DNA from 3 places in the Peribacillus sp. CSMR9 genome. Region 2 is predicted to be linked to each of the others. Evidence: riboswitches for the same ligand, from Rfam matches in the RefSeq annotation. Region 2 holds a riboswitch; each other region holds the start of a gene.
The links. Region 2 has a riboswitch for S-adenosylmethionine ahead of N9I19_RS09390 (Na+/H+ antiporter NhaC family protein). Riboswitches for the same ligand answer to the same signal wherever they lie in the genome.
Positions count from the first base shown of each region.

Region 1: linked by a shared signal. The riboswitch ahead of mtnW (2,3-diketo-5-methylthiopentyl-1-phosphate enolase) and the one ahead of N9I19_RS09390 (Na+/H+ antiporter NhaC family protein) in region 2 are both predicted to bind S-adenosylmethionine.
Region 3: linked by a shared signal. The riboswitch ahead of metK (methionine adenosyltransferase) and the one ahead of N9I19_RS09390 (Na+/H+ antiporter NhaC family protein) in region 2 are both predicted to bind S-adenosylmethionine.

Region 1 is NZ_JAOPHO010000003.1:94,537-102,804, forward strand. Features, by position in the region: gene N9I19_RS03580 (YncE family protein) at 1-505, opposite strand, end outside; gene N9I19_RS03585 (hypothetical protein) at 624-890, opposite strand; gene N9I19_RS03590 (hypothetical protein) at 1,001-1,243, shown strand; gene N9I19_RS03595 (hypothetical protein) at 1,312-1,446, opposite strand; gene N9I19_RS03600 (CobW family GTP-binding protein) at 1,509-2,435, opposite strand; gene N9I19_RS03605 (cupin domain-containing protein) at 2,560-3,093, opposite strand; gene N9I19_RS03610 (methylthioribulose 1-phosphate dehydratase) at 3,344-3,973, opposite strand; gene N9I19_RS03615 (2-hydroxy-3-keto-5-methylthiopentenyl-1-phosphate phosphatase) at 3,970-4,629, opposite strand; gene mtnW (2,3-diketo-5-methylthiopentyl-1-phosphate enolase) at 4,636-5,868, opposite strand; SAM riboswitch class I at 5,974-6,126, opposite strand; gene N9I19_RS03625 (pyridoxal phosphate-dependent aminotransferase) at 6,256-7,428, opposite strand; gene N9I19_RS03630 (carbon-nitrogen family hydrolase) at 7,528-8,268, shown strand, end outside.
Region 2 is NZ_JAOPHO010000014.1:9,901-18,168, reverse strand. Features, by position in the region: gene N9I19_RS09400 (chromate transporter) at 1-78, shown strand, start outside; gene N9I19_RS25215 (hypothetical protein) at 218-340, shown strand; gene N9I19_RS09390 (Na+/H+ antiporter NhaC family protein) at 549-1,865, opposite strand; SAM riboswitch class I at 2,058-2,165, opposite strand; gene N9I19_RS09385 (SOS response-associated peptidase) at 2,489-3,160, opposite strand; gene N9I19_RS09380 (hypothetical protein) at 3,221-3,376, opposite strand; partial or broken gene gltS (sodium/glutamate symporter) at 3,654-4,859, opposite strand; gene hutG (formimidoylglutamase) at 4,889-5,845, opposite strand; gene N9I19_RS09365 (LysR family transcriptional regulator) at 5,969-6,868, shown strand; gene ggt (gamma-glutamyltransferase) at 7,034-8,268, opposite strand, start outside.
Region 3 is NZ_JAOPHO010000041.1:17,222-25,489, forward strand. Features, by position in the region: gene N9I19_RS16750 (glycosyltransferase family 4 protein) at 1-683, shown strand, start outside; gene N9I19_RS16755 (glycosyltransferase) at 712-2,028, shown strand; gene N9I19_RS16760 (nucleotide sugar dehydrogenase) at 2,073-3,374, shown strand; gene pckA (phosphoenolpyruvate carboxykinase (ATP)) at 3,937-5,523, opposite strand; SAM riboswitch class I at 5,923-6,086, shown strand; gene metK (methionine adenosyltransferase) at 6,251-7,444, shown strand; gene N9I19_RS16775 (gamma carbonic anhydrase) at 7,882-8,268, opposite strand, start outside.

The DNA of each region.
Region 1 (8,268 bases), on a different contig from region 2:
CTGAACACTTGGTATCCCCAAAATTAATTACATACAAGCGATTCGCTTGCACACCCTGAAGAACGGTCAAAGGGCTTTTACCGACACTGACTATATCCTGTTCCTCACCTTCATCATTTAAAAAATAAATGGAGTGATTCGATTGATTGACTGCCACGATGCTTTTTCCATCATGTAATAACTGCATATTGACGATCCCTTTCCCAATTTCCCAACTGTTTATCAGTTTTCCTTCTGATAAAGAGTACACTTGGACTTTCTCCATATCCTTTCCATAAAGCAGGATAGTATCTTTGTCTGCCAGGAGCAGGGCTCCGGTAAATGGTTCTGAAATATCCCATTTGGCAAATGGATGATAGTTTTCATCTATGAAAGTCAGGGAGGTATCCTTGATATTGACTGTCGCCAAGAAAGATTTACTTTTATTTATTTTTGTAAATGTATTACTGCCATTACACCCAGTAAGCAGTAAGATGGCAAGAAAAAGCCCAATGCCCCACTTCATATTTTAAGCTCCTTATTCATTAAATATCTATTTTTTAAAAATTTTAACAATGATTTGTGAAAAAAGTATGAAGCGGAAAAGAATATTCTCTAAACAAGCATCCGTATCACAACCGGAATCATAACCTTTCCAATTCAGTGACATAGGATATGACGATCGCGTTTTTCATTTCTTCTGAAAGCGCAGAACCCATCACGCGTTTAATACAGAGGTAAAACTTTTCCAGTACTGGTTTCCGGGCACGGGGGTGTGCATTTTCATCTAAAAGCTCGCGGCGAATGAGTTCCGATAATACTTCCCTTCCACCTCCATCCGGCACCTTACGATTATTCCATAAACTTAAATAAGCCTCTAGTACTGCTTCTTGCCTGACATTATCTTTCATATTATCCCTTCCATCCATCACTAATTTATACATATTATTAATCAAGTTTGTAAAGACTAACTTAATATTACGATTACGCAATAAAAAATTCAAAAAAAGGAGTGAGTAAATTGTCTCAAGTATACCGCTGTCCGAATTGCCGGACAAATAAATCTCGCTTCAATCTCATTAAGCAAGTATCAACCCCCATTAAAAAGGATCCGCAATCCGGTGAGATCGTTGAACAATATTCGAACGATTCGCTTCAGCCCTTCCATCTAGCATATAATGGTCCAGAAATTCGGGTGCAATGTGCTGCTTGCGGATTAATTGAAGACGAAAAGACATTTGCCGCCTTTGGATTGCAACAATGAAAATGGTCAGACCCATTTATGGTCTGACCATTTTTTCAATCTTTTCCCACCGACATTTTAGCTGCGGTCTATGGCAATTGGAATGACTTTTCCATCCCCATATCCATCATCCAATAATGCATTCTCGATTTCAATGGCCTTTTCCCTAAATCTTCATCTAGATTTTTCATCGAATTCGGATAATCATTCTTATTCCATGGCAATATTACCGCCTCCTTGATAAGAAAGTCTCCTTTTATGTTTCTCTTTAATGGACGGCAGACGTTTATTGGGCCGCTTTCGCTTCCAAAGCCTTCAACTGGCCGATGATAATTTCCCTATCCAACTTTTCACCGATAATGACGATATTCAATGGCATTTTCATCATTTCATTCATATACATCGGCATTCCGTATGAGTATTGGAATAAATGGGGGAGTTGTGAATGTGTAAAGGAAATGTATCCTTTCATTCGATAGACCGTTTCCGGAAGGCCCCTAAGCCAATCTTCAAAGTCAGTTTGTGCCACGGCACCCTCAAATGTGTGGACCACTGCAGTTAAATGCAAATGGTCGTGTACATCAAGCTTTTGATGGCCATTTTGCCGTTTTCTTTGCATCTGCTGCAACGATATCAAGGAAATGGCCGCATACTCCGTCAATAAACAAACAGCATCGGTGTTAAGCGCCTGTATCGAATATATCAGCTGTGCGGCCTCCATCTCACTTACAAGGTCCACTTTATTCAATAATATGAAATCCGCATGGTGGATTTGCTCAGCAAGCAACTGCCGAAGCTGCGGAGACAGTTCTTCCCGATCGCGCCACCGTAGTAAATCGACGACCGTTATAATCCCTTTATAATCCAGTCTTTTGGCGAAAAGCGGCGACATGATGCCATCCAATACTTCAACTGGATGGGCTGCGCCCGTCGTTTCAATATATACGGCGTCAAGGTTGTTTTCAGTTAGCAATTCATGAAGCTGAACCTCCAGCTTATCCTGAATGGTGCAGCAAATGCACCCGTCAAACAACTCCTTCAATGGCACTTCATCACCAATCAGGCCGCTGTCCACCGATACACTGCCGAGCTCATTCAAAAGGACGGCCACTTTCCTATTTGCTTCACTTTCCTGTTTTAATATATTTCGTAGAAGCGTCGTTTTCCCGCTGCCGAGAAATCCTCCTAATATGTAAACTTCGGTTGTTTTCATTTGTATCTGCTCCCATGATCCTGTAAAATTCGATTCCGTTAAATTTTATCATACTTATCTTTTAAAAGCACTTGCCCGAACCACATAAAAAAACCAGCCCGTAAGCTGGTTTTTCGACAATGATTCATGCTTGAACTTCGTCTTTTTCGTAAATCGGCACCCATCCTGCCGCTGTAACGAAAATACGGACAGCTACAGTTTTTCTATCTTCTGCCAGCGTGAAATAATGCCGTGTGGATTCTGGTACACTTATAAGATCTCCTGGATTAAGCCGTACATCAAACCACTGCTTATCGCTGCCCTCAATCGCAAAAATACTGGTTCCGCCTGCTATGAAACGCACTTCATCATCTTCATGGTGGTGTTCCTGCTTAAAGTTTTCAAGCATTTGATCCAAGTTTGGATTTGCATCGGATAATGTGATGATATCTTGAGCTTTATAGCCTCTTCTTTCGGAAATTTCCGCTATCTCAGATTTGAAAGTTAAAAGGATTTCCTCTTTGTCAGCATCTGTCAGATCGTATTTTTCCATAAGATGGGCCGGTAATTTCGAAATGTCCCATTGTTCATAAATAACCCCTTGTGTTTCTAAAAAGCCTTTTACCTGTTCACCGTTTTCAATAACCTCGTTTGTTTCATGGAACCTAATCATCGCCATCATTCATCCTCCTCTAGGATCTTTTATCTTAAGGCTGTTTTCACATACTTTGTTGCTATTTACCAGGTAGTGAGTTGTGGTTGATTTCCCCTCCAGATGCTCGCTTTCCGCGGGGCGGGCGGTGAGCCTCCTCGGCGTAAACGCCTGTGGGGTCTCACCTGTCCCGCTGCTCCCGCAGGAGTCTCGCACTTCCGCTCCAATCAACCTTAAATAGTTTCGTTTTAAAAACAACAATCTTTACGAAAAGAGCCTATCTTAAAGAACCTGCAAACGCCTTTTGTTGATTAAGCAACAGTTGATATTGAAATAAAAATTCGCAAGCTTCAAGTATACTTTTTGCTTCTAGTCCGCTTATACCCCAAACCGTAATTCCATGATTACGGATCAGCACGGCGCCAGAGTCTTCTTCGACATGTTGCTTGAACTTATCGGATAACTGTTGAATGTCAGCGTGATTATAAATTATTGGAATCCGAAGCTCTGAATCTTCATCCCACCGTCCGGTCGCTTTTATGATTTCATGATTATGAAAAGAAACTTGACCTTCATCTCCGTACAATTCGGATATCACATTATTTTCAACTGTATGGACATGGAGTACACAGTTCGCATTGGTTTTCCCGTAAATAACGGTATGAAGCAAAGTTTCGGCCGATGGCCTTAGCTCCGTTTCTTCAACTGGTTTTCCTTTTAAATCCACCAATAAAAAGTCCGAATCCGATTGCTTCCTTTTATCCTTACCGCTTGCCGAAATATAAAAGAAAGGACTTTTGGGCTCGCGGATGGACAAGTTCCCGCTTGTTCCCATAAACCAATCCCTTTGGGCCAGTTCAGCTTTAATATCGGCTAGCTCCAGCCATTCTTCAGTATGTGTGTTCACGCCTTTACCTCCTCCCGCCGCTTTAAAATATCAATTACATCATAAAACGTCTCAAAACCTTGATGAGAAATCCCTTCTCTATCACAATTCTCAAGCAGCATGTCACGGGCTATGACAAAATCGGCCTGTTTTGCCGCTTCAAAATCCGTTACTGAATCTCCAATAACGAGTTTAAAATCTTCCGGACCCGTAATTTTCCTCATAATTGATGGCTTACAGCAACCGCAATCATTATTACATTGCTCATCACAAGCATGTGGCCACTCAATATAAATCTTTTCCTTATCAAAAAATGCATTGTTGCAATAAACGGAATCTGCTGGCAAGATATCATTTAAAAGAGGTGCAATGAAAAAATCCATGCCCCCGCTTACAATATATAAAGGGATATTGGCTTTTTTCGTATACTCAACGAATTCATTAAATCCTGGACGAATGCCGGCCGTCTCGCATACATATTGAATGATGTCATCCTTCAAGCCACTATCAAGCAAGGAAAACATATCACCGACCCCTGAAGATATACTGATTTTTTGCTCAAGGACATCGTCTTTCAACTTTTCCCACTCCGGAGGCGCAAATTTTTTCATGATAGAAATGATATTATCTGTGTTGGTGATCGTTCCATCGAAATCGCAAAAGATGATCGGTTTCATTATTTCTTACAATCCTCCCCATAAAACAAGAGCTTTTTTTAGTCCTTCTTCCTCAGCCGCCGCTTCTGATAGGTCCTTTCCTGCGAGTACGGCTTCAACAGCAGAACGGAATGCCTTGGCACCGCCCTCTGCTCCGTCAGGGTGTCCATGAATTCCACCTCCGGCATTAATGACACTGTCCAGCCCAAAATCCTTGATCAGGTCGGGAACCATGCCGGGATGAATGCCTGCAGAAGGTACAGGGAAGGCCTTTTTCCATGAAAATTCATCTTTTGTAAGAGCTTCAGCAATCGCTAATGTTTCCTTTTTTTCAAGTGCGACATTTCCATAAGGTGATGGGAACAAGGATAAATCCGCTCCTGATAACCTCACTAATTTACCAAGCAATAATGGATAGCCGATCCCATAAAATGATGAAGCTGCCAATGCCCCGCTATATGCGGGGTGCGCCATGATCGGTAGTTTGATATGATCATGTTCACTCAAGGCTTGCAATACATCCAAACCATATGTATGAACGTTGAACAATAATGCATCTGCCCCTGCTTCAGCCGCTTGCTTCGCCTTATCCAATAAATCAAATGTTTTCCCTGATAGATTGACAGCATATAAAGTTCGGTGGCCAGTGGTTTCAAAGACTTCATTCAAAATTCTTTTTCCCGTTTTTATTCTATCGAAAAATGGAGTCTGTTCCTGGTCAAAGAGAATCTCATCATCTTTAACTAGGTCGACACCTCCTAACGCTTGTTGCTTCAGTTGCTCATTATGGAAGGTTAGATCCCTTCCTAATACACCTTTAAAGATGCTCATCACCAGGGGCCTGTTAAATACCTCAATCTTTTCCCTTATGCCTGTAATGCCAAATTGCGGTCCCGGGAACGCTTTTTGAATAGCACCGACAAAATCCAGGTCGATCAGTTTTATTTCACCGTCCAATGAAAGTTTGCCGAAGACCGTCGTAAGGATTGCAGGTAAATCATTAGAGAAATTCCCTGCCGGATAGGCAATTTTAATTAGCGAACGGTACACTTTACGATTAAAGTAGCCGTTTGCCCTCTCTTCTTCAGATAGTGGCGTTACGGATACTACACGTCCCTTATGCTTTTCCAGTTGCTTCTGGACCAATTGGGGCAGGTCCGTCCATGTCCCCACAGTCAAACCTAAGGCAATGCTCTCTGCTTTTTTCTCATGATTTCCATTAAAGTCATGAATTAAATAAGTAGCGACTATCTCGCTCATCTGATCACTCCTATTACACGTTAGTTAACTCTCGAAGTCATTAACCTGGCATTGCTCTAAATGGTAAAAGCCCCTTCATATAAGAAGAGGCTTTAAAAAGCCATCTTCTTATCTCCCAGCCATTGGCTGCAAGAATTAGCACCGTGCCTTGTGGATTTCATGAAAATCCGGCGAAGAATTCCGCCCCATTTTACAATGGAATTACGGTCGGTTGCTGGGCTTCATAGGGCTAGTCCCTCCACCTGCTCAAAATAAGAAAACGCTGATATATAGTTACAAGTATCGAAAGATTTAGAATTTATTTTGTATTCTGACAGGTAATCCATACTTTGTCAATACGTTTTTAACCATTTAACGGTGAGATAGATTGGTTACCTCAATCCTTCGTTAAAACAAGTTTAGTGTGCGAATTCGTTCCACAGCCTCTTTTAACCGCTCTTCCGAAGTCAGAAGCCCTACCCTTACGTAACCCTCGCCAAATTCACCGAATCCATTCCCTGCGGCAACAGCTACGTGGGCATGCGTTAATAAATAGTCTGCAAAACTCTCTGACGTAAAACCTTTTGGTACCTTGAGCCAGGCAAAAAACGATGCTTCAGGAGCTTTGACTTCCCAGCCGATTGCCCTTAATCCCTCAATGAAAACATTCCTGCGCCCCTCATACATCTTCACTAATTCCTCTACACAGCTCTGCGAGTCAAGCAATGCACTTGCCGCTGCTTCCTGTATCGCCGGGAAGAGACTCACATATAGATGGTCTTGTAATAGTTCAAGAGCTTCTATGACACTTTTATTCCCCATTGCGAAGCCAACTCTCCACCCTGCCATATTGTATGTTTTCGATAGTGTGTATATTTCTATTCCTACATCCTTCGCTCCCTTTGCCTGGAGAAAGCTTGTCGGTTTTTTTCCGTCGAACCCTATCGCTCCATAAGCGAAATCGTGGACCACACAAATTGAATGCTCTCTTGCGTGGGAGACGGTTTCATCAAAAAAACTTTCAGTTGCAGAAGCACCAGTGGGATTATTCGGATAGTTCAAGAACATCATTTTGGCTTTATCAAGCACGTCTTTATGTATAACTTTGTAATTCGGAAGAAAACCATTTTCTTCTGTCAAGGGCATGAATTCGGTTTTTGCCTGGGCTAACACTACACCTGAAAGATAATCCGGATAGCCGGGATCAGGAACCAGGATCGTATCACCTGGATTTAATAAACACTGCGGCAGTTCGACAAGACCTGCCTTTCCTCCAAAGAGAATTGCCACTTCACTATTTGGATCCAGCTTGACTCCATATTCACGTTCATAAAAGACGGCAGCGGCATCCTTTAAATATTGATGTCCCCGGAATGGTGAATATTTATGATTAATCGATCTTTCAGCGGCAGTCTGTAAACTTTTCACGATATGTTCAGGCGTCGGTTGATCAGGATTTCCCTGGCCTAAATTAATGACATCATGTCCTTGCGCCGTAATCGCATTGACTTTTGCGACAAGTGAGGCAAAAAACTGCTTTGGCAGGTCCTGAAGCTTTCCGGATTTTTCGAATTGCAACATTTATACACCTTCTCTGAAATTTCTTGAAATTCTAGTCACAAATGATATATGTTTATCATAGTCTTGTAAAGCATTTTTTACATGTGGGGGTTTTAAACGATGAAGTGGAAAATAGCTTGTATTCAAATGGATATAGCATTCGGGCAACCGGATATCAATTTTCAGGTTGCGGAACAATGGTTGGAAGAAGCAGCACGGTCAGAACCCGATATCGTCATTTTACCAGAGCTTTGGACAACTGGATACGACTTGACCAGGTTAAATGAGATTGCTGATCAAGAGGCGGAAAAAACGATTGAATTCCTTAAAACACAGGCAAGGAAACACGAGATTCACATCGTAGGCGGTTCCATTGCCAAAAAAACGAGCAAGGGTTTCTATAACACCATGATCATCATCAATAAGGATGGCAAACTCATTAAAGAGTATGATAAGCTTCACTTATTTCAATTGATGGATGAACATCGCTACCTGCAGCCAGGTGAAAAAGAAGGTTTATTCACTCTTGATGAAAAAATATGTGCTGGATTCATTTGTTATGACATCCGCTTCCCTGAATGGCAGCGAGCCCATGCTGTTCAAGGTGCCGAAGTTCTATTCGTAACCGCAGAATGGCCTAAGCCCAGACTCGATCACTGGAGAGCCTTATTGATTAGTCGTGCCATCGAGAACCAAGCCTATGTTGTAGCCGTTAATCGTTCAGGTTCGGATATCAATAATATATTTGCTGGTCATTCCTTGATTATTGATCCATGGGGAGTTATCGTAAGTGAAGCGGGAGAAGAAAACGAACTATTGACAGGCACCTTGGACTTCACTAAAGTTACGGAAGCACGTAAC
Region 2 (8,268 bases):
GCCTTATTGAAATTACGATGGCATCCAGCTTATGTCCTTATTCTTTCTGGATTAGTTGGTGTTGTCTTCTATTCATAACGACTCATTTTTCCGTTCAACACACTTCCATGTAATCTCTAAATCTTGGACATACTGAAAATATGACTGATCGGTATGGAAACGAAATATTTGTTCAAGTGAAACATTATCAAACAGACATATTTTTTAAAATGGTGCGATGGTACAACCTGAGTTTCGTGATTTTGTGGAAATGAAGGAGGAACGTGGATTTTCCGTCGTTCATCAATATGGACCTGAATTAGGCAGTTATTTTGATGATGGGCAAAAGTTGGTTCCATAAATTAAAGAAATATCAAGCAGGAGAATTCGAATTTATAGTTCAGATGAGGAGCGACTTTGTTACTTTCTAAACATTGATTAGCATTTATCATGCATAAGAGCGAGGATGACTTCGCGTTTTTTATTGTTTTTTTCCTATAGTATTTTAACCATACAAACAACACCCTGAATCCAATGATTCAGGGTGTTGTTTCAAAATTATTCTCATTTTAAGAAGTACGTTTCTTCGCTTCATCATTTCCCGGCTGAAACCGTGGAAAACCAATCAAGATGGCAACGATTCCACAAAGTCCAATAAGTATTGGGTAATATGAATATGGCAAGATGCTTATAGGGGAAATCTTTGCTACCCCTGCTGCAACAAGCAGCTGTGCCCCATATGGAATCAACCCTTGGATGCTACACGCAAAAACGTCAAGTAAGCTCGCCGATTTACGTGGATCAATCCCATATTTCTCGGCAATATTTTTGGCTAGCGGCCCAGCAATGATAATCGAAATCGTATTATTTGCCGTTGAAAGGTTCGTCAAACCAACAAGCCCGGCAATGCTGAATTCCGCTCCTTTTTTTGATTTGCTATTTCGGGTCACAAGGTGGAGTAAATAATCGATGCCACCATTATGTTTGATGACAGCTACCATACCTGCTATTAAAATGGCAAGAAAGGAGATTTCATACATTCCCGCCATTCCTTCCCCAACTTTTTGAATGACACCCAACGGTTGATAACTTCCATCAGCCAAGCCGATAATTCCGGCAAATACGATCCCGATGGAAAGGACCAGAAACACATTCACTCCTGCCAATGCGGTGATCAATACGCAAAGATATGGAACGATCTTCACCCAATTATAAGCATGTTGGGAAATGTCGGCTTGTTCACCCATTGTTAAAATTCCAAGGATGGCACATGTGATGATGGCGGCAGGTAAAACGATGAAAAAATTCACTTTAAACTTATCCTTCATTTTTGTTCCCTGTGTCCGCACTGCAGCGATTGTTGTATCCGAAATGAAGGATAGATTATCCCCAAACATCGCACCACCAATAACGGCCGCCATTGAAAGGGCAAGCGAAATATCTGTTTGCTCACTAATTCCAACCCCAATAGGTGCTAGGGCAACAATCGTTCCCATGCTTGTCCCCATAGATAAAGAAATAAAACAAGCAATAATGAAAATCCCTACCATCAATAGATTTTGCGGAAAAACAGCCAAGGCAAGATTCACTGTTGATTCAACTGCCCCCATGCCATTTGCAACCTTGGAAAAAGCGCCAGCCAAAAGGAAAATGATAACCATTAACATGATATTGGAGTCCCCGGCACCTTTACAGAAGATTTCAACCTTTTCATTGAAAGTCTCTTTCCGATTCATTGCCAATGCAGCTGCTGATGCGATAGAAATCGCAACAATCACCGGAAATGAATAAAAATCTTTAGTGATGATTCCGGAGCCAATAAATAAAATTAAAAAAACGACAAATGGGATCAATGCCCAGGGATTCCCTTTATTGTTTGCACTCATGATGAACACCTCTTTTTATTTTTCGCATGACATATGTCACAGCCTTTATTCTTTTAACAGTTTTTGCAAATAACGCTAATAATAACCTGATATGCCCAATAATGGAATCAACAGCTTTAAAACTGTCGGCATAAAAAAAGACCTCTTCCTTTAAACAACAAGAAGAGGTCTTTTAATTTATAAAAAACGCCCCCCTTATCTTTCAGGCAAAAATTAGCCTGCTGGATTTGGCACAGCACTCCTATTAAGTCTGCTGCCGAGACATCTTCGGGCCAGTCCCTCCGTCTCTCTTGATAAGAAGATCTAAATTATATAATTTATCAAATATTACGATATCCACCAGAAAAGTACCAGACTGGAAACTCGCCGAAACCATCTGAGTTTGTGAAAGTGACATCGAAAGCCATATTGAAAAGCAAATATAAGAGTACAGCATTTTATGTATTTTCGCAAGGTTTAGTTTTAAAGTATTTCACATGTGGACCTTAATATTATAAAGGGCCTTTTACAGGTGCAGTAAATAAGGTTTTTTCAATAATGATTTACTTGTTATACTATGATCCAAATCCTGTCTTTTATCAGGAAGGAACTAAAAATAAAAAGAGGTCTAAAGAAAGGACCTCTCAGCAAATTTGTTGTATTAGGTTAGGTGAATTATTTTTAGTTGAGTTCACATCAGTCGATACCTCAAATGCTTCCATCTGTTCAGGATCGAATGATTTTAAATACTGCTGCAGATATGCAGGATCATTAATGGATGGATTCAACCAATCTTTTTCATCTTCAGGTTTTAGGATGACAGGCATACGATCATGAATGCTGGTCATTAGCTCATTAGGAACGGTCGTTATAACTGAGCACGAATAAATGTTGATGCCCTCTCGAGATTTCCAGGATTCCCAGAGACCGGCCATACCAAATGGAGCATGATTCTTAAGCTTTATTCGCATGGGTATTTTTCGCTCGGGTTCCTTCTTCCACTCATAAAAGGAATCAGCGATTATCAAGCATCGTTTCTTCTTATACGCATTCTTGAAGCTTGCCTTCTCAGCAATGGATTCCGCTCTGGCATTGATCATTTTGTAGCCCACTTTTTCATCTTTTGCCCAAAAAGGAATGAGTCCCCACCGAAGATATCCAAGTCGATTCCTAGCCCCGTCATTAATGACGGATAGCACGGAGTGGGAAGGTGCAATATTGTAACTGAATTGGTATTCTTCATCAAATGATCCTTGAATATCGAACCGGTCTTTTATTTCTTCAATGTCAGTGAAAAGGGTGAAACGTCCGCACATAATATCGCCTACCGTTTTAAGATTTATTACAGTGTAACAAATGGAACGGGCTGGTACAAATCAGCGTTCTAAAATCCTGATGTCGGTAAATGGTTGATTGAATAATTCGCTGGAAATCAAAAGTGTTCCAAGGACCTCTCTTTCATCTTCAGCTTTAATGATTTCCGACAAAATTAAGGTACTGCCATTCCTGACCGTTACATTATATTCATTCATAGGATCCCCCCTCTAATGTTAGATGGTTGTTATTATAAACCAAAAACCTCCAAGTATCATTATTGACCTTTAGCAGAGTCGTGGTTAATCCACTAATGAGGAGCCTAGAGTGGTTCCATTAAACTTGATTACGTTTAAGCTTTATCACCCGAACCAATCCGAGATCCTCATTTCATAGTAAAGGAAGCTTCTAATCTTCCATTTGCATTCAACATAACATATAGATAAAAAAGACTGTCCCTGAATAAAATCAAAGACAGCCTGGTCAGAAGGTTTTTCACTTCAACAAATTTATACTGGTAATGATAATAGGGATAGCAAAAAGGTCGATGAGGAATGCCCCTACGATCGGTACGATAAGAAATGCCCTTCTCGAAGGACCAAATTGACCTGTAATGGCAGACATATTTGCCATTGCGTTGGGAGTTGCCCCTAATCCATGTCCGATAAAGCCACCAACCATGACAGCTGCATCATAATTCTTACCTAGTAATCTGAATAATACCAATGTACCAAGTAGTACTATGAAAAATACCTGGACGAAAACAATTAGAAGCATCGGCAATGCCAAATTGGCCACTTCCCATAGTTTTATGCTCATTAAGGCCATAGATAGAAAGATTCCCAATGTTATGTCTCCGATAAGATCGATGCTTTTCATATCCACAGCTTCTCTTTTAAAACCATCAAGAATATTTCTAACGATAACTGCTACAAACATTGCTCCTACATAGCTCGGCAAAACAAAACCGGTTGAACTCGAGAAAAGCTCTCCTAAGTAAGAACCTGCTGCCATACAGAATGTTATGATCAGAATCTGGATCATGAAGTTTTGGGCGTTGATCCCTTTGGATGAATCTCCGTTCGTTTCCACGGCTGCTGCCACTTCATCATTAATATCCGCTTCGGATGGCTGTAATTTATACTTAGTGATTAAATATTTAACGGATGGACCACCAGCTAACCCGCCTGCAACCAAGCCAAAGGTTGCTGCTGCAAGTCCAATGGATAAAGCGGAACTAACCCCAAGATCTTCAATTGTCCCGCCAAATGCAGTAGCTGCCCCATGGCCTCCTTCCATCGAGATGGGGCCCATTACTACTCCTAATAAAGGCTCTAAATCAAGTATAGTTGCAAGTGAAACTCCTATCATACTCTGAAAAAGAGCCAGGGCGCCACAAGCCAGCCAGTAAATGACGAGCAGTTTCCCACCTAGCTTAACAAGTTTAAAGCTTGCCCCTAACCCTACAGTTGTAAAGAAAGTAAGCATAAAAAGGCTTTGTAAAGTAGTATCCAATGTTAAATTGATCAATCCAGCCTGTCTGAAGATTGTCACAAGTATCGCGAACAATCATCCTCCCACTACTGGAGCCGGTATGCAAAACCTTTTAAGGATGGGGATCTTCCTAATTAACAGTCCACCCGCCAAAAGCAGTGATACGGCGAGAAATAAAGTCGTGATTTGATTTAATTCCAGATTCATCGTATGTCTGCCCCCAGATGTATAATTTATTATTTAAAATGCAGCAATACCTCATTTATTAAATGTGCTGCCAATGTAACGGTTTTATTATTTTCGTCCAACGAAGGATTCACTTCCGCGATATCAAAGGAGAGGATCTTTTCGTTTGATACGACATGCCTAATAATCGCACGGACCAATTTCGGATTCAGTCCAAATGGAGAGGGTGCACTTACCCCTGGTGCGTAGGCTGAATCAATAACGTCAGTACATAATGTAAGAATGATGAAGTCATTTTTTTTAACGAATTCATTTATCCGCTGCTTGGTTTCATTCATTTCGTTCAATGACAGCTCTTCTTCCAATATGTAGTCGACCTTACTCCTCTCAGCAGTTTTAAACAGGGCCTTCGTATTTCCCTGTTTCTGAATTCCGACACATAAATATCCACAACTTTGATCTTCGTCCAAAATCTGTTTAAACATCGTTCCTGATGAACTTTCTTTTTCATAAGGCCTCATATCAAAGTGAGCATCAATATTAATAATCCCCAATCTAGCCTTTGGTCCAACGTATTTCCTTATCCCAAGATAATGACCATAAAGGGTTTCATGTCCTCCGCCAAGTATGATAGGAATCGCTTTACTCTCCAATATCTGGGCAACAGCTGATCCCAGTTGAGCTTGGGCATCCTCCATCTCTGAACCTTCACAGATTACATTTCCAGCATCCACCAGCTCGGTTTGGGGGGATAAATGACATGGTAATTTCGCCAAGGACTGCCTTATATGATCAGGACCCTCTGCAGCACCAATCCTGCCTTTATTTCTTTTGACGCCTTCATCACATTTGAAGCCAATCATTCCAAAGGTTCTGGATGCTTTGGGAGAGGTGTTTAATTCCGAAATCGGTGACAAACGCACTCTTTGGTGGTACCTGAAGCTGTCCATTTCAGAATGGGAATCAACCCTTCCATTCCAATAATCTAAAATCGGTTTATTATACATAATTTCTCCTTTATTAAAAAAATTCTGAAATATCTTTTTTTAAAATTATAATTGAGATAATATATAATTACCAATACAAAATTTTAATATATCTATAGTTTTAAACTATAGAAAGGAGAATATATGGATCTTCGCCAACTACGTTATTTCACTACCGTTGTCCAGGAAAAGAATTACTCTAAAGCTGCTAAAATACTGCATATATCTCAACCTTCCTTAAGTAATGCCATAATGAAATTAGAAAAAGAAGTTGGTTTTCAGCTTTTGGAACGTAATACAAGGGGACTTGAGCTTACGGAAGCAGGGGGGATTTTTTATACGAGATCTGCGGATTTGTTAAGAAGATTCAATAATTTTCAAGTGGAACTTGAGGAGATGAAGCATGTTGGAAGTGGAACAATATCTATAGGTTCCATTGAATCATTCAAAATCTGGTTCCCGAAGATAATCAGGAATTTTAAAATCAATTATCCTAATATTCATTTCAAAGTCAGGGAAATATTGGGGGAAGAAAAGGTTATCGAATCGTTAAATCGGTTTAATGTTCATTTCACCATCACGAACCAGCCAATTAACCATGAGAAAATCATATCTGCACCCCTATACAATGAAAAATTCGTGCTTTTGGTCCATAAAGATGACGAATTAAACGAAAAAGAGTCTATCACTTTCCAAGACCTTGCAAAGAAAGAATTGATCATCAGTACAACTGGATTTCAAACAAGAGATGATATCTTAAAAGCATTCAATAATGAAAAGGAACTTCCCAATATTATTTACGAAATAGAAAGACTTGAAACAGCTTGCAGTTTGGTGGAAGAAGGACTTGGTGTTACAATTTTACCGGAAAGCTATGTAAAATCCGTTACAACAACCGATACTGCAATCCGTGCAATAGAATCTAATTTTTTGGAAAGGACTGTATACCTGGCCTACTTGAAAGATCGATATCTGTCACCTGCGGTATGTAAATTAGTTGAGGAGATACATCGCTTTTTTAATGAGAGTGATAGAAGCGACTAACTAAAAAAGCAAAACTTCACTGAAAAATGCACAAAAAAATATTCCCCTTCTGCACAATGCACAAGGGGAATATCATTAGTCTGGACCGTTTCACTTCCCAATTTCCTTCTTTACATCTTTTTAAAGGAATCCCTGTCTGGACTGGTTATATTAGTCAGGAGGAAATCAATTCGTGACGCTACCATCATCGTCGGGATCTTCAAAATCCGCAGGATCTTTTTCCAATAGTGCCTCTTTGTCTGTTTCGTTCCATTTTGTTTTATATCCTAAAGATTTCGCTACTTTTAACACCGGTAAATACGATTTTTTATCTGGTTCATATGTTTCTAAGTCACCTGCTCCAATTACACCCAATCCAAGTAGCAATTTGTCTGATTGAATATAGGGTTTTTCATCTATCAGTTTCATTTGTTCAGCTGTATAAGGATAAACGGCTCCATTAACCTTTAAGGTAAACGGTCCTTTCTTTTCTTCTTTTATTTCTTTTGGCTTTTTAGCTTTATAGGAAACATCATACACTCCTTGAACAGTTCCTTCTCTCGTATTGTCGGCTCCTCCATACATTTTCCCTGTTTCATAATCAAAAATAACAGCTTGCACATTACCGATATGTTGGGGTTTTTCTTCATAAACATGGCCTTTTGCCATTAACTCCAGCCTTGTATTTTGTTCAATTCCCGGTTCCCATCTAACTGTAGGATAACCAGCAGAATAAATACGTGGAGCTAGTATGGCATCTTGAATTAGCATATGATGATCAAGCACATTCATAATCGTTTCAGATACCGATGCTATTATCGTCGCTCCCCCTGGTGAACCAATGGCCATGAAGGGATTGCCATCTTTTAATACGAAGGTCGGGGACATACTGCTTCTTGGTCTTTTTCTTGGTTCCACCTGGTTAACGCCCCCCGGTGTGGCATCAAAATCCGTCATTTCATTATTAAGCATGAATCCATAATCAGGTACCATGATACCCGATCCGAATACTTGCTCGATTGTAGTCGTATAAGCAACCATATTTCCCCACTTATCCATTACAGAAAAGTGAGTCGTTTGTCCGATCGGGGTCTGCTCTTCCTTAACGTTCTTCATTGAAGTCGGTTCTTTGCCCTCATACTTCCATGGATCGCCTGCTTTGACATCAACTGTTGATCTATTTGGATTAATGAGTTTTCTTCTTTCTTTTATATAATCTTCATCCAATAGTCCTTTAGTAGGTACATCATAAAAATCTTCATCTGCCATATAGGCAGCTCGATCGGCATATGCGAGATGCATGGCTTCCGTTAGATAATGAAGATACTCAGGGGAGTTAGCCCCCATCTTTTGTACATCGTATCCTTCCATGAGCTTCAGGATTTGTTGGATCGTCAAACTGCCTGAACTTGGTGAAGCTG
Region 3 (8,268 bases), on a different contig from region 2:
TCATCAATAGTCCTGGATTTAGGGATTATATCCTTTCAAAAGGAGTCAAAGATGATGATATCCAATTCATTCCAAACTCGCTTACTGCAGACGAGCTGAACTTGAAAAAAAGGCTTCCGCCAATTTCGGAAAATAGGATCAAGGTCGTTTATACGGGTAATATCGGACTTGCCCAGGATATTAAAAAGTTAATAGCAGTTGCTGAAACACTGAAAGAACATAAACAAATTGAGTTCACGATTATTGGATATGGCTATCGAATGTCCGATGTCCAAGACGAGATATCCTCTAAAGGGTTGACCAATATAAGGGTCATCAAAGCGATGAACAGGAGGGTGACTCTTAAGGAAGTATCCTCATCCCATATTGCGTATGTAAGCTTAGTTGAGAAGGATGTCTTTAACAAGGTGCTGCCTGGGAAAATAATCGACTATATGTGTGTAGGGAAACCGATTGTCGGTGATGTCGGCGGGCGCGCCAGGCAAATGATTTCAGAGGCGCAATGCGGGATTGTGGCAGATAGTAGAAAGGTTGATGAAATCAGTCAACATATTTTAACAATGGCCTCTGAGAAGGCTCTTCGCGAAGAGCTGGGTGAAAATGGCCATCGATATGCAAAACAAAATTTTCTATGGTCAAAAAATATTCAAGGGCTCATTAACGTGATGGAAGCATCTAGCTGACGGCATATCTGGAAAAGTGGAGGTAAAAATGGCGAAGAAGGTATGTATGTTTGTGTGGAATCATTTTACCAACGATGCACGGGTTCTAAGGGAGTGCACTGCCCTTACTGAAGAAGGTTATGAAGTCGACTTAATTGCCATTCATAACTGGAAAAATGAAGAATTACAAAAAAAAGAGAAACATAAAAATGGATTTAATGTCATTCGAGTGAATAATCGCTGGGATAGACTTAATAGAGTACTTAGAATCGTGAAAAAAGTGAAAAATAAGATGTTTGAATTGACCGTTCTCACTTTATTGGTTTGGAATACCTTGTTGAACATGAACCTGATTACGGGCTGGATCAGTACTGTCGTATTGGTGAGTGTTATGGCGCTTCTTGCAATAATCGCCACAATTGTTACGAAAACAAAACTACCGAATCTTTTGACAAGAAGCTATATTTTTTTTCAAATGGTTCATTACGGACGTAAAAAGAAATATGACTTTTATCATTCGAATGATTTGAATACGTTAATGCAGGGAGCGATCAGCAGTAAATTCCTAAGACGTAAAAAGCTCATATATGATTCTCATGAAGTTCAAACGAGCAGAACCGGTTATAATAGCCGGATTTACGGGATAATGGAAAAGTTTCTATTAAAATTTGTCGACGAAATGATTGCCGAAAATCATACTCGTGCTAAATATAATGAAGACTTATACGGTCTGTATCCGAAAGTGGTCCATAACTACCCAATCCCTACATTGCCTGAGGAAAGTACAGTCGTGGATTTACACGAGTTGCTCAAGCTGCCAGAGGACGAGCCGATATTGTTATATCAAGGCGGCATTCAAACGGGCAGGGGGTTAGAGAAAGTGGTTGAGGCAGTGCCGATGATGGAAGCTGGAACACTTGTTTTCATTGGAGATGGAAAGATCAAGCCTGAATTAATAAAAAAGGTAGAGGCAATGGGCCTCGAACATCGGGTGAAATTTATCCCGAAGGTGCCTGTTGATGATTTGCTTCATTATACGAAAAACGCATATTTAGGTTTTCAGGTATTGAATAATGTCTGCTTTAATCATTATTCTGCTTCTTCCAATAAGTTGTTTGAATATATGATGAGCGGAGTTCCTGTCATCGCCTGCAGCTTTCCAGAAATTCAAAAGGTAGTAGACACTGAGAAAGTTGGTATGTGCGTCGACTCCCATGATCCCCGTTCCATTGCAGACGGAGTCAATTATTTATTAAAGCATCCAGAAAAAAGAGCGGAAATGAGCAGCAACTGTCTGAAAGCCCGCCTAAAATACAATTGGAAACAAGAGAAAGAAATCTTCATCCAAATCTATCAATCAGCTTAACAAAACTAGAATACTAGAAGAAAATATGATGAGGAGTGGTTATTATGAAATTATGTACAATGGGACTAGGTTATATAGGACTTCCAACATCTTTAATGTTCGCAAAACATGGAGTAGATGTTGTTGGCGTGGATATCCATCCTGATGTTATTAATAAATTGAATAATGGAAAGCTCCATATTGAAGAACCTGGACTAGAAGAAGTGTTAAATGAAGTGCTAGATGCCAAAAGATTTCGTGCTGCCTTGAATCCTGAGCCTGCGGATGTTTTCATCATTGCGGTCCCAACTCCAAACAATGAAGATCAACACCAATCGTGTGATCTTACCTATGTTATGCAAGCAACTTCAAGTATTCTTCCTTTTGTTCAGAAGGGAAATGTCATCATTATTGAATCGACGATTGCACCAAGGAGCATGGATGATCATATCAAGCCATTGATTGAGATGTCAGGGCTAACGATCGGGAAAGATATCTTTCTCGTACATTGTCCGGAACGTGTCTTGCCTGGGAGAATACTAGAAGAATTGGTGCATAATAACCGAATCGTCGGCGGCATTACAGAAGCCTGCTCCTACAAAGGAAGCCTTGTCTATGAAACTTTCGTTAAAGGGGAAATCATTCGTACGGATGCGAAAACGGCTGAAATGTCCAAGTTGATGGAAAATACCTTCCGTGATGTGAATATTGCTCTTGCGAATGAGTTGGCTAAAGTTTGCTTCCAATTGGATATCAATGTATTGGATGTCATATCAATGGCAAATAAGCATCCACGTGTAAATATTCATCAACCAGGACCAGGGGTAGGTGGACATTGTCTCGCGGTCGATCCTTATTTCATTGTCGCTAAAGCTCCTGAGACAGCTAGAATCATCAAATTAGCCCGCGACACGAACGTTTCTATGCCGTATTATATCGTCAATTGTGTCAGGATGTTACTTGAAGGTATCCGTAAACCAAAGGTAGCGGTTTTTGGACTTGCCTACAAAGGAAATGTAGATGATATCCGTGAAAGCCCGGCCATTGATGTTGTAAATATCCTGATGAGCATGGATCAGGTGGAAGTATCCTTGCATGACCCACATGTCCAATCTGGAAAAATGCCAGTCGTTTCTGTCGAAGACGCTGTAAAGGATGCCGACCTGATTCTTGTCTTAACCGATCATAATGAATTTAAAGAAATGGATTATGACAAACTTTCGAATAAGATGGCTCATAAAATAATTTTGGATACTCGAAATTGCATTGATGCAAATAAACATAACACCCAAATTGTCAACTTAGGCAATGTATTCGAATATAAAACAGAGCATTTGAAAGAAGTAAGGAACAAAATGATTATCTAATAAACAACTGATTCTGCTGCAAGGCCGGAAATGGATAGGATAGATAGAGAATAAAGGGTGTTGACTCAGTCAGCACCCTTTAAGTTTTGCAACATGTTAAAAAATCATTTGAAATAATAATAGGATGAACCTGTAATTTTTTATTTGCAGCGAAGTCTATATTAGTAGTTAGGAGGAGGTGGGGCGGGCAGAGGAGTGGTTTTATAGTATGAAAAAATGATGACGAACTTCCTCGTTTTTTATATGGCCAGCAGGATGTATAGGATTGGTTCAGGAGACCTTTCCCCGGGCTTTCTGAACAAATGGAATGATAGCCACTAGCTGGAACATAGGAGACAGTTTCTTGGCTGTTTTTAATTCAAAAGTATAGATTGGATAATACTATATGTTCTGTAAATATGACTTCCTATGCGGACATGTGAAGAGCAGATTTGGTTTGCCTGGCGCTTCAGGCTAATGTGGCTTTTACAGCAGTGAGATCGTAATGGTTGATTTTTTGCTCAGATTAGTCAGTTTATAAAGAAAGGACCAAGCAAGGGCTTGGTCCTTTTGGTACAATTTATTATGCCGTCGGGCCGCCAAGTTCTTCGATTTCACTTGGAACGCTTCCGAATTTTTTAAAGTTTGCACGGAATTGGGCAGCAAGAGCTGTAGCTGCTTGTGTATATGCAGCAGAATCTTCCCAAGTCTTGATTGGTTGAAGCACTTCATCAGGAACACCAGGAACATGAAGTGGAATATCCAAACCAAAGATATCGTCTTTAATTGTCTCGATATTTGCTAATTCGCCTTCAAGTGCCGCTTGTACCATCGCGCGAGTGTAAGCAAGTTTCATACGGCTGCCAGTTCCGTATGCACCGCCAGTCCATCCAGTGTTGACAAGGTATACTTTTGCGTTGTGCTCGTCAATTTTATCTCCAAGCATTTCAGCATAGCGTGTAGCGGGAAGCGGTAAGAATGGTGAACCGAAACATGTTGAAAATGTAGCTTCCGGTGAAGTTACTCCTCTTTCAGTACCAGCCAATTTACTTGTGTACCCACTTAGGAAATGGAACATTGCCTGTTCCTTGGAAAGCTTGCTGATTGGAGGCAGTACGCCTGAAGCATCAGCTGTTAAGAAAATGATTGTATTTGGGTGTCCTGCGATACTTGGGCTCACGATGTTATCGATCGCTTGCATTTGGTATGCAGCACGAGTGTTTTCTGTTAATGAACTATCATCATAGTTCGCTTCACGTGTTTCAGGATCAACAACTACGTTTTCCAATACGGCACCGAAACGGATCGCATCGAAAATTTGTGGTTCTTTTTCGCGTGAAAGGTTGATCGTTTTCGCATAGCAGCCGCCTTCGATGTTGAATACACCGTTAGAAGACCAGCCGTGCTCGTCATCGCCAATCAGTTTACGATTAGTGTCTGCGGATAACGTTGTTTTACCTGTACCGGACAGTCCGAAGAATAAAGCGACGTCCCCTTCACGTCCTACGTTAGCAGAGCAATGCATTGGAAGGATTCCAGCCTCTGGAAGTAAGTAGTTCATGATCGAGAAGATCGATTTTTTCATTTCTCCTGCATATTCCGTTCCGCCGATAAGGATGGTGCGGCGTTCAAATGAAACGATGATGAAAGTTTCAGAAGAAGTTCCGTCCACTTCTGGATCTGCTTTGAAATTAGGTGCCGAAAGTATTGTGAATTCTGATTCGTGACCTCTTAGTTCCTCTTCGTTTGGACGGATGAACAAAGTATGGGCGAAAAGATTATGCCAAGCATATTCATTAACAACTTGGATAGGAAGGCGTGATGATTCGTCTGCACCAGCGAAACCTTTGAAAACAAAAATCTCTTCTTTTGCTTTTAGGTAGTCAACTACTTTATTATATAGTTTATTGAACACATCTTCGGAAATTGGCCGGTTCACTGAACCCCAATCGACTTTATCTTTAACAGATGCTTCTTCCACGATATATTTATCTTTAGGTGAACGACCAGTATATTTGCCGGTTTCAGCTTTTACTGCGCCAGTTGATGTTAAAACGCCTTCGTTTCTGCTCAATACCTTTTCAACCAATTGAGGAACTGAAAGTTGAGTTTGAACATTGTTTCCTGTTAATAATTGGTGTAACTCATTAGAAACATCTACAGAATTCATATATGAGGTACCTTCCTTTGTTTAAGTTTTTATATTACAATTAGTATAACACATTCATTTAAATAGTCTATACTATTTATTTTTTTTTGTGATAATTTTCAACTGGCCGCATTAATCAATTTAAATGGGAAGGAACCGAGTCAGGATGATCGCATATACTTTCATGGAAGCATCTTAATTTTGAATGGTAAATCATGATGCCTTTCCAATTCTTGTTCTCAATGTTCTATTATTAATGGCAATTTTCATTATTTCTATTCGCCCCGGCTTGGAAACCCTTTAAAGACGTTGAACCAACACGTATTTTCACGTGAACGCCATTCTGGGGGAAATGTTCTTTTTTAGAAAAGCATTGACAAATTCCAACCAGATACGATAATATCTTAAATTGTACGGATTCTCTTATCCCGAGTTGGTGGAGGGACAGGCCCTTTGAAACCCAGCAACCTGCCATATTGAACTTGACTCCAAGATCGATCGCCGAAAATAAAGCGATGGTTCTTCAAGGAATAGTGGTGATGGTGCTAACCTGAGCAAGGTAAAAAACCCTTGAACGATAAGAGTGAAAGGATAGAAGACAGAATTTTAAACCTTTCCTCATTTGCCAGGGAAGGTTTTTGTGTTTTTAATAAGTAATTCTGTGTCTATAGTTGAAACTAATGAGGGAAACGAGTTCCGTAAAAAATCAGGCTTATGCCTACAACATACTAACTTCCAAGGAGGAAATATGATGTCAAAGAAACGTCTATTTACTTCTGAATCTGTTACAGAGGGCCATCCGGACAAGATTTGTGATCAGATTTCAGATTCCATTTTAGATGCTATCCTTGCTAAGGATGCAAATGCACGTGTTGCGTGCGAAACAAGTGTAACAACAGGTCTTGTACTTGTTGCTGGAGAAATTACAACATCCGCTTACGTGGATATTCCGCGTATCGTTCGTGATACGATTGCAGGAATTGGCTACACACGTGCGAAATACGGTTTCGATGCTGAAACTTGTGCTGTATTAAGTTCAATTGATGAGCAGTCTGCCGATATCGCAGCTGGCGTCGATAAAGCATTGGAAGCTCGTGAAGGAAACATGTCAGAGGAAGAAATCGATGCAATCGGTGCAGGGGACCAAGGTCTTATGTTCGGATTTGCCTGTAATGAAACTGAAGAGCTTATGCCGCTTCCGATCTCATTGGCACATAAACTTTCATTCCGCCTGGCTCAAGTTCGTAAAGATGAAACGCTTGCTTACTTACGCCCTGATGGTAAAACACAGGTAACTGTGGAGTATGATGAGAATAACCGTCCTGTACGTGTAGATACGATCGTTATCTCTACACAGCATGATGCAGAAATTACGCTTGAACAAATTCAAGCAGATTTAAAAGAACATGTGATCAAAGCAGTTGTTCCAGCTGAATTGATCGATGCTGAAACTAAGTACTTCATCAACCCGACTGGCCGTTTCGTAATTGGCGGACCTCAAGGGGATGCTGGTCTTACTGGACGTAAAATCATCGTTGATACGTATGGCGGATACGCTCGTCACGGCGGCGGTGCATTCTCTGGTAAGGATGCTACTAAAGTTGACCGTTCTGCGGCATATGCTGCTCGTTACGTTGCGAAAAACATCGTGGCAGCTGGCCTTGCTGACAAAGCGGAAGTTCAATTGGCATACGCAATTGGTGTGGCAGAGCCTGTATCGATCTCGATTGATACGTTCGGAACTGGTACTGTTAGCGAAGAAGTCCTTGTTGACCTAGTTCGCGCTAACTTCGACCTTCGTCCAGCCGGTATCATCAAAATGCTTGATCTTCGTCGCCCGATTTACAAACAAACAGCTGCATACGGACACTTTGGCCGTACAGATGTCGATCTTCCATGGGAACGCACAGATAAAGCAGAAACATTAAAAGCACAAGCATAATCAATAAATGAAAAGGTGTCCCGCTTATAGCGGACACCTTTTTTTATTGATTTATTTTGCCGTCAGAGGGAATAATTCAAGAAATCCCATAGAAATCCACTCACGTGCATATACTCGTGAGATTAGTGCGTTTACTCGTGAGTTTGGTGCGTATACTCATGAGAATGGGCGTTTACTCGTGAGATTGGCTCGTTTACTCGTGAGTTTAGTGCGAATACTGGTGAGTTTGGCTCGTTTACTCGTGAGTTTGGTGCGAATACTCGTGAGTTTAGTGCGAATACTCGTGAGTTTAGTGCGAATACTCGTGAGTTTGGCTCGTTTACTCGTGAGATTAGTGCGAATACTCGTGAGATTGGTTCATTTACTCGTGAATTTGGCTCATATACTCGTGAGTTCGTAAGTTTGGTGCGTACCTATAAGTTCCCGCTATATTCAGTTTATTTTATACGTTCTGCCGTTTTGTAGTATTGCCCTTTTTCAGCATATTCGCGTACGATACGTTCCATATCCTGACGGTCTTCTTCGTTGATTTCACGAATGACCTTAGCTGGGCGTCCGAATGCCAACATGTTCGGTGGAATGACTTTGCCTTGGGGAACGAGACTGCCTGCACCTATAAAAGCCCCTTCGCCGATTTCCGCTGCATCAAGCACAATCGAGCCCATGCCGATCAAAGCTCCTTTTCGGATTTTACAGCTATGTAAAGTGACCTGATGGCCAATGGTTACTTCATCCTCGATGATCAATGGATTATTTGGGCTTTGGTGCAGAACGCTGTTATCCTGTATACTGACTTTGTTCCCAATGATGGTTGGGGATACATC